Regions from separate parts of the Variovorax sp. W1I1 genome, predicted to be linked through region 1. Evidence: predicted binding sites of a transcription regulator. Region 1 holds the regulator's gene; the other holds the start of a gene.
The links. Region 1 encodes LexA, which represses DNA repair genes until DNA is damaged. Its sites were predicted from a motif close to ACTGTATNNNNATACAGT; they were not measured.
Positions count from the first base shown of each region.

Region 2: imuA (translesion DNA synthesis-associated protein ImuA) is a predicted target of LexA. The motif match lies at 2,170-2,187, and genes of this name have one in related genera.

Region 1 covers NZ_JAUSWZ010000001.1:3,037,381-3,041,571, forward strand. The annotation lists gene adk (adenylate kinase) at 1-153, shown strand, start outside; gene QFZ83_RS14175 (asparaginase) at 183-1,145, opposite strand; gene lexA (transcriptional repressor LexA) at 1,219-1,902, shown strand; gene QFZ83_RS14185 (hypothetical protein) at 2,040-2,396, shown strand; gene QFZ83_RS14190 (D-2-hydroxyacid dehydrogenase family protein) at 2,496-3,503, shown strand; gene QFZ83_RS14195 (MFS transporter) at 3,564-4,191, shown strand, end outside.
Region 2 covers NZ_JAUSWZ010000001.1:3,521,519-3,525,709, forward strand. The annotation lists gene QFZ83_RS16405 (error-prone DNA polymerase) at 1-39, opposite strand, end outside; gene QFZ83_RS16410 (DNA polymerase Y family protein) at 32-1,381, opposite strand; gene imuA (translesion DNA synthesis-associated protein ImuA) at 1,350-2,156, opposite strand; gene QFZ83_RS16420 (CmcJ/NvfI family oxidoreductase) at 2,330-3,163, shown strand; gene QFZ83_RS16425 (2-hydroxychromene-2-carboxylate isomerase) at 3,160-3,792, shown strand; gene QFZ83_RS16430 (LysR substrate-binding domain-containing protein) at 3,757-4,191, opposite strand, start outside.

The DNA of each region.
Region 1 (4,191 bases):
GACGTGTACAGCCAGCAGACGCGTCCTCTGGTCGACTACTACTCCGCCTGGGCCAAGGCCGATCCGGCCGCTGCGCCGAAGTACCGCGCGATCAAGGGCGTCGGCACAGTCGACGAAATCACGCAACGTGCCCTGGCGGCATTGAGCAGCTGATCCCTGCCGCCCTTCGACAGGGCGGCTATCTAATCCCCCAGTAGTTCCAGCATCAGCGCGATGCGCGCCTTCACGGGTGTGAGCGCGCCTGCGTCACGCAGCCGGTCATCGGTCTTCGGCAGGATGCGGCCATTGGTACAGCGCGTCGCGCGCAGCACCGCAACGCCCGCGTCCTGCGCCTTGAACGCCGCAGCTTCCAACGCGTGATGCACGGTGCCATTGCCGGTGGTGGCTAGGACCAGACCGCGGACAGGTTCGTCCGCGCCCTCCCGAAGAAGCGCATCGATGATTGCGCCGCTCGCACCAGCGTGGCTCATGACGATCTCGACCCGCGGCCAAGGTCCTGATGCGCTCAGTGCCTTCGACGCTTGGGATGACGACGACGTCGGCCACTCCCTCACGCGCCGCACTGCGCCCTCTTCCACGTAGCCAATCGGCCCTGCATCGCCGGATGCGAAGGCATCGAGGCGGTACGTGTGCACCTTCTGCACTTCCACCCCGCTGTGGACCGTGCCGGCGCATACCGCCGTCACGCCCTGGGCGCCCGCCGTCGCCGCGACGGCGATGGCATCCCGCACGTTCTGCGGACCATCCGGCGAAAGCGCAGTGGCCGGGCGCATCGCGCAAGTCAGCACCACGGGCTTCGCCGGTGCCAGCACCGAATGAAGGAAGAAAGCCGTCTCCTCGAGCGTGTCGGTACCGTGGGTGATCACCACACCGGCCACGTCAGGTTGCGCCAGCCAATGCACGCACCGTTGCGCGAGCTTCTGCCAGATGTCGAAGGCCATGTCCTTGCTGTCGACCTGCGCCACCTGCTCCGCCAGCAGCGCGATGCCCTCGGGTGCCTCGATGCTGCCCAGCAGGTCCGCCACATCGACTTGCCCAGCGGTGTAGCCGATGTTGTCACCGCTGCTGGAGGCCCTTCCGGCGATGGTCCCGCCGGTGCCCAGAACCACCACGCGACGCACTTCGGGCAACGGCAAATTGGCCATGACTTGTCAACTTCCAAAAACTGGTTAAAAATACAGGTACTGGATATCTAGCCAGTGCCGCAAGGAACCACATATGCAGTTCGCCGTGAAGCTTACCGCCCGCCAGCAGCAGATTCTCGACTTGATCCAGAGCGCTATTGCGCGCACTGGTGCCCCGCCCACACGCGCCGAAATCGCCAATGAGCTGGGGTTCAAGTCGGCCAACGCCGCCGAAGAGCACCTGCAGGCGCTGGCCCGCAAGGGCGTGATCGAACTTGTCAGCGGCACCTCGCGCGGCATTCGACTCAAGGGCGACGCGCTGCGTTCGCTCAACGAAACGCGCCATCGCGAAGGCGGGCAGTTCTCGCTCTCGCTGCCCGGCATGGCGCAGCTGGCGCTGCCGCTCATCGGCCGTGTTGCGGCAGGCTCGCCCATCCTGGCGCAAGAGCATGTCGACCAGACCTACTACGTCGAGAACACGCTGTTCCAGCGCCAGCCCGATTACCTGCTCAAGGTGCGCGGCATGTCGATGCGCGACGCCGGCATCATGGATGGCGACCTGCTCGCCGTGCAGGCAACCAAGGAAGCGCGCAATGGCCAGATCGTGGTCGCGCGCCTGGGCGACGAAGTCACCGTCAAGCGCCTGAAGCGCAACAAGCAGGTGATCGAGCTGCATGCCGAGAACCCCGACTACCCGACCATCATCGTCCAGCCCGGCGAGCCTTTCGAAATCGAAGGCCTCGCGGTCGGCCTCATCCGCAACACCATGCTGATGTAGGCCTCACGGCCTGCTTGCAGCAGCACCCATCCGGCCGCAACAGGTGGCGGGCGTATGGCGCGAAGTCGCCATCACCCTGTCGCGGCCGATTCAAGAAATCCTGCCTGTGTTCAACCTCAGACTTTTTTGGAGTTCACATGGGAATCGCCCTCCTCGCCATCGCTGATTTCTGGATGCCGCTGCAATCGCTTGCAAGCCGCCTCATCCCCGCCCGCCGTGCCCCTCACCGGGACAGCAACGAAACCGCCGCCGGCCTGCGCTACGTGGCCGTGCGCCCCGCCTGCACCACGCGCACCGCTGGTACGCCTGCACCGACGGCAACCGCCACCGCGCCGGCACGCCCACTGCGTGTAGTTCGCGTGATCGACGGAAAAAGCCGGGACCGCAGCCGCATGGTGATCTCGGGCCGCATGGCCGATGTCTGTGCGGAGCTCGACCGACTGGCAGCGCTCGAAGCCGCTGAAACCGCGCCCAGCTCCACGCGCCTGCACTGAGGCATTTCCCCCGGCGAGCCGCTCCAGAAGCGCCCCGGGGTGGGTATCCAAACGTTCACCGGCGCGACAGCCCAATGCTGCGAGGCACAATGGCACGCCATGAACATTGTGATCCTCGACGATTACCAGGACGCCGTGCGCAAGCTGCGCTGCGCCGCCAAGCTGGACGCGTACGCGGCCAAGGTCTACACCAACACGGTCAAGGGCATCGGCCAACTGTCGGTTCGCCTGAAAGACGCCGACGTGATCGTGCTGATTCGCGAGCGCACCCAGATCTCGCGCCAGCTCATCGAAAAGCTGCCCAAGCTCAAGCTCATTTCGCAGACCGGGCGCGTCGGCGGCCACATCGACGTCAATGCCTGCACCGAGCGCGGCGTGGCAGTGGCCGAGGGCTCGGGCTCTCCGCAGGCACCGGCCGAACTCACCTGGGCGCTGATCATGGCGGCCATGCGCCGGCTGCCGCAGTACATCAGCAACTTGAAGCACGGGGCGTGGCAGCAATCGGGTCTCAAGTCGGCCTCGATGCCGCCCAATTTCGGGCTCGGCTCGGTGCTCAAGGGCAAGACGCTCTGCATCTGGGGCTATGGCCGCATCGGCCAGTTGGTCGCGCGCTACGGGCAGGCCTTCGGCATGCAGGTGGTGATCTGGGGGCGAGAGGCAAGCTGCGCCAAGGCGCGCTCCGACGGCTTCCAGGTCGCGCAGAACCGGCACGAATTCTTTGCCGCGGCGGACGTGCTCTCGGTGCACCTGCGGCTGAACGAGGAAACCAACGGCCTCGTCACCCTCGAAGACCTGTCGCGCATGAAGCCGACAGCGCTCTTCGTGAACACTTCCCGCGCCGAACTGGTCGAGGCCGATGCCCTGCTCGCCGCGCTCAATCGCGGACGCCCGGGCCTCGCGGCCATCGACGTGTTCGAGAGCGAGCCGCCGCTGCAGGGCCACGCGCTGCTGCGCTTGGAGAACTGCATCTGCACGCCGCACATCGGCTATGTGGAGCAGGACAGCTACGAGAGCTACTTCGGCCAGGCTTTCGACAACGTCGTGAGCTTCATCAAGGGCAATCCCACCAACATCGTGAATCCCGGCGCCTTGCAGGTCCGCCGGTGAGTTCATGAGCCGCCGGGCCGCCCCAAGGCGAATCTCGCAGCCGAAGGCGCAGGTCATTCGATGAGCCGGCCTGCGCCCCGGGGCGCGCTCTGGGCGCTGCTCGCCGGCAATTTCGTGATCGGCACCGGCGTGATGGTGGTGCCCGGCACGCTCAACGAGATCAGCACATCGCTTGCTGTCACCGCTGCGACAGCGGGCCAGCTGATCACCGCCGCCGCGATCGTGATGTGCCTCGGCGCACCGCTGCTGGCGGCCCTGGTCGCGGGCTGGGACCGCCGCCAACTCCTGGCCCTCACGCTCCTCTGGTACGCCGCCGGACACGCCCTCTCCTCGCTCATGCCGAGCTTCGCCGCGCTTTTGCCGGTTCGCATGCTCACGGTGATTGCGCCGGCGATCTTCACGCCCCAGGCCGCGGCCTGCGCCGGCATGCTCGTGCCGCCGGAACACCGCGGCCGCGCCGTCACCTTCGTCTTCCTCGGCTGGTCGATGGCCTCGGTGCTGGGCCTGCCCATCGGCGCGCTGATCGGCGGCCACCTCGGCTGGCGCATGGCCTTCATGGCCATTGCGATGCTCAGCATCGTCAGCGCCGCCTCGATCTGGCTCACGCTGCCCACCGGCATCCGGCCTGCCGCGCTCACAGCCGCCGCGTGGTCTCGCGTGCTGCGCAGCCCGGTGCTGATGGGCATCG
Region 2 (4,191 bases), 480 kb from region 1:
CTGGCGCTTGCGCTCTTCCTTGGCACTCAGGTCAGGCATAGAACCCCTGCAGGTACCAGCGCACTTCGCCTGAAGAAAACAGCGCCGAGTGCCGCTCGCGAAAGATCCACACCAGCCCAGCTTCAGGGCTTTCGGCCACGTAGTAGTCGCGCATCGCCGGCTGGCCGCCGTCTTCCTTGCCGCCCCACCAGCCGGCCTCGACGCGCTGCGGGCCGATCAGCTTGCTCAGCGGGCCGCGGTAGCACGGGCGCTCGCCGTCCATCTCGAGCAACACGGGTTCGGGCAGCAGCCACGGCGGATAGATCGCATCGGGCTGCGAGGCTGCGGCTTTCGCTTCCTTGCGCGCCTTGCCGGGCGCGGCCTTGTCTTTCTGCAGCGCGGGCCGCCATGCCTGCTTGCGCTCGGGCCGGTGATCGGCCTCGGCGCAGGGCACCACCACCTGGTGCGCGCCGAGCCGCACGCTGAGCCGCTCGACCATCTCGTGCAGCTTGTCGCCCTTGCGGTTGTCTTCGGGCAGAAAACTCGTGCTGGCGCCGGCCCACGGATCGGTTTCTAGCGTGCGGAGCTTGAGCCAGCTCGCGGGCGCCGCAAGCGTGGTGAGGGCGAGCTTTTCGGACAGCAGGCGGCGCAGGTGCGCGAGGTCCTGCGTGGGCTCGGCCGTGCGCACGGTGACCTGCTGGTGCGGCGGCAGGTTCACGCCGTTGAAACGCTTGAGGTCGAGCGTCCACTGCAGCTCGAGCGCGCGAGCGCCACGCTGGCGGGCGCGCAGCCAGATCTGCAGCGCCGAAAGCAAACGGTTGGCTGCCCACATGAGTTCGGGCGCGGTCTCGGCGAGCGCGGGCAGCTCCAGCTTCTGTTCGAACACATCGGGCAGCGTGAGCCAGTCGTGGCCCTCGGGGCGCAGGCCCCAGGCGGTGTCGAGGGCTTTGCGCAGCTCGGTGCCGAAGCGCCGCGTGAGGCCGCCGCGCGGCAAGGCGGCCACCTCGCCCCAGGTGCGGCAGCCCAGGCGCGCGAGCAGGTCGAGGTGCGGGCGGGCGGCGGTGAGCGTGTCCAGCGGCAGGCCGGCCGGCATGTCCTTCGGGCGCTCTTCCTGCCGTTCGAACAGCCGCAGCCGTGCGAGCGCGATCAGGCTCGTGGCGCCCTGCGCGCCGAGCATGCGCACATCGGGCGCGGGGTTCGCGGCGACCAGTTGCCGCATCAGTTGCAGCCGCCCGCCCCACAGGCGCTCGCAGGCCGAGACTTCGAGCATGAGCGCCTCGTCTTGCCAGGCGACGTGCGGCGTGTATTCCAGCGCCCACCAGCCCAGCGCTTCGGGCGTGGGCAACTGCGGTGCGTCGGGCGCGTCGGAGTCAAGCGACCACCGCAATGCGATCCAGTGCATTGGGGCCTCCTTTCCACGCGTCGATGCGGACCACGGTCGCGGACGTTGCCGTGTCGCCAACCGGCACCGTGCCTTGCTGCTGCAGGCGCAGCTTGCGGCGCAGCCGGGCGGCGGCCAGCAGCGCCGTCATGCGCTCGTTGCGCGCCGGCAGCATCACCGGCGCGGCCAGCGGCGGACCGCGGCGCTTGAGGATGTGCAACTCGATCTGCGAAGAATCCGCGGCGCAGCTTTCCACCTGAAGACGAAGCCGTGCGGGCGAAGCGCCCCGCGCGGCCGACTCGGGCCGGCACACGAAGAGCATCACGTCGTGCTGCGCGGCCGCCAGCTGCAGCCGCCGCAATTCGCCCACCCGCGCCTGCGGCAGCCACGCCAGCACGGTGGCCACGTCCGCGCAGCGCAGCGCCTGCTCGCAGGCCCACAGGCGCGCGGGCGGCGCATCGCTCTTGATCCACATCAGCGCCTCCACCGGCAGCCCCTGCGCCGCGAGCGACGGCCCGCAGGGCTCGTAAGGCGCGCCGATCAGCACGACCGGCCCGCCGCGCGCCTCCACCGCCTGCGCCAGCGCGGGCAGCAGCAGCCGCCAGACATGCGCTTCGGGCGCGCTTTGCAGCAGCTCCGTCATCGCGCCGACCGGCCAGCCGCCGCCGGGCAGCTCGGCGTCGAGCGCGGCGTGGCCGGTCGCGACGACCTGCGCGTCGGCCAGGCCGAGTTCGTCGGCATGCCAGACGCCACGGCCCGCGGCGGCGGAAAAGGAGTCGAGGAAAGGAAGGCCCATGATGCAACTGTTAACTGTATTTTTATACAGTATTTCATGGCTCGCAAGAAGGAAGAAGGCTTTCTTCGCAACAGGCTTTCTCATATTCCTTTGGCTCATGCCAAGGCGCGCAGAAGTCGTTTGAGCCGGCGCCGCGCTTTCGCTCCAATGCCCCTCAGACCAAGGAGCCCCGCATGAACCACCCCACCGTCACCGCCGGCCTGAACTACCTGCAGCCTTCCGCCCTGCGCCCCTTCAGCTACACCTTTGCGCCGCCGCCCGGCACGCCCTGGGAAAGCGGCAGCTACGAGCTGCGCCCCATGCCGATCGCGGATGCCCGCAGAGCCGCGACGCCGACCGACATCGAGCGCGAAGGCTTCGTGCTGCGCGATGCGCCCACGGCCGTCTCCGACTTCCTCGACGACGCCGAGGTCACCGCCATCTACCACCGCGAGGTGGCCGAACTGGCGCTCGCGGTCACGGGCGGCACGCGGGCCCATGTGTTCGATCACCTGGTGCGCCAGCGCGAGGCCGACCGCACCGCCTTGAGCTTCGGCCGCCGCGCCACCAACGGCAAGGCCGCCGCCAACGGCCGCATCCACAACGACTACACCGAGGACTCCGGCCGCCGCCGGCTCGGCATGGTGCTGACCGACCCCGACGAAGCGGCGGCCGTGCGGCGCTACTGCATCGTCAACATCTGGCGCTCGATCAAGGGGCCGGTGCTCGACACGCCGCTGGCCGTCTGCGATGCGCGTTCGGTGATGGCGAATGACCTGGTGAATGCCGAGGTCCGTTATCCGCGCCGCACCGGCGAGATCTACCTGGCCACGCATTCGCCCGCACACCGCTGGTCTTACTTTTCGGCGATGGACCGGCACGAGGCGCTGATCTTCAAGCAGTACGACTCGCAACTGGGCGGCGTCTCGCGCTTCACGCCGCACGCGGCCTTCGACCACCCCGATGCGCCGGCCGACGCGCCGCTGCGCGAGAGCATCGAGGCCCGCTGCCTGGTGGTGTTCGAATGACTCCGCGCGACCTCCCTGTGCTGGACTTCTGGTTCGATTTCGGCAGCAACTACAGCTACCTGAGCGCGATGCGCATCGAGGACGAAGCGGCCCGCCAACACGTCCGCATCCGCTGGCAGCCCTTTCTGCTCGGGCCGATCTTCCGGTCCTTCGGCTGGTCGTCGTCGCCCTTCGTGCTGCAGAAGGAAAAGGGCGACTACACCTGGAAGGACATGGCCCGCCAGTGCCGCAAATACGGCCTGCCGTGGCGGCAGCCCACGCAGTTTCCGAGGGCGGCCGTGCTGCCGCTTCGCATCGCGCTGGTCGGCGCGGCGCAGCCTTGGATGGGCGAGTTCTGCCGGCGCACGATGGCCATGAACTTCGCCGAAGACCGCGACATCGATTCGCCGCAGGCGATGCGCGACCTGCTGGCCTCGCTCGATCTTCCGGCGCACCGGATCATCGAAGAAGCGCTGTCCGATGCGAACAAGGCGCGGCTGCGGCGCCAGACGGAGATCGCGGTCGAGAAAGGCATCTTCGGAGCGCCTACATTTTTCGCCGGCGACGAAATGTTCTGGGGCAACGACCGCCTCGACGAGGCGATGGCCTTCTGCTCAGAGACCGGTGCCGGTATCCACGGCCTCGCGTGACTGCCGCGCCTCGGCCACCAGCCAGGCGGCCACATGACGCACCTCTTCGCGCGGTTCGTCCTCGGCCTGGATCAGCCAGTACGCATGCCCCGAGGCCTGCGCGGGCACGGGCGAATCCACGCGCACCAGGCGCCTTTCGTCGAGCAGCGGCTGGATCAGTTCGAGCCGCCCCAGCGCCACGCCCTGCCCGGCCAGCGCGGCCTGGATCAACTGGTCGTACTGGTTGAAGTGCAGCACGGCCTGCGGTTTCGCATCGGCCCAGCCGACCGAGGCCAGCCACCCATTCCATTGCAGCCACGGATGCTGCGGATCATCGAAGTCGAGCAGGCACAGGCGCGAGACGGCCCCGGCCGCGCGCAACATCTTCAGGCCCAGCGAGGGATGCGCCACCGGCGCCAC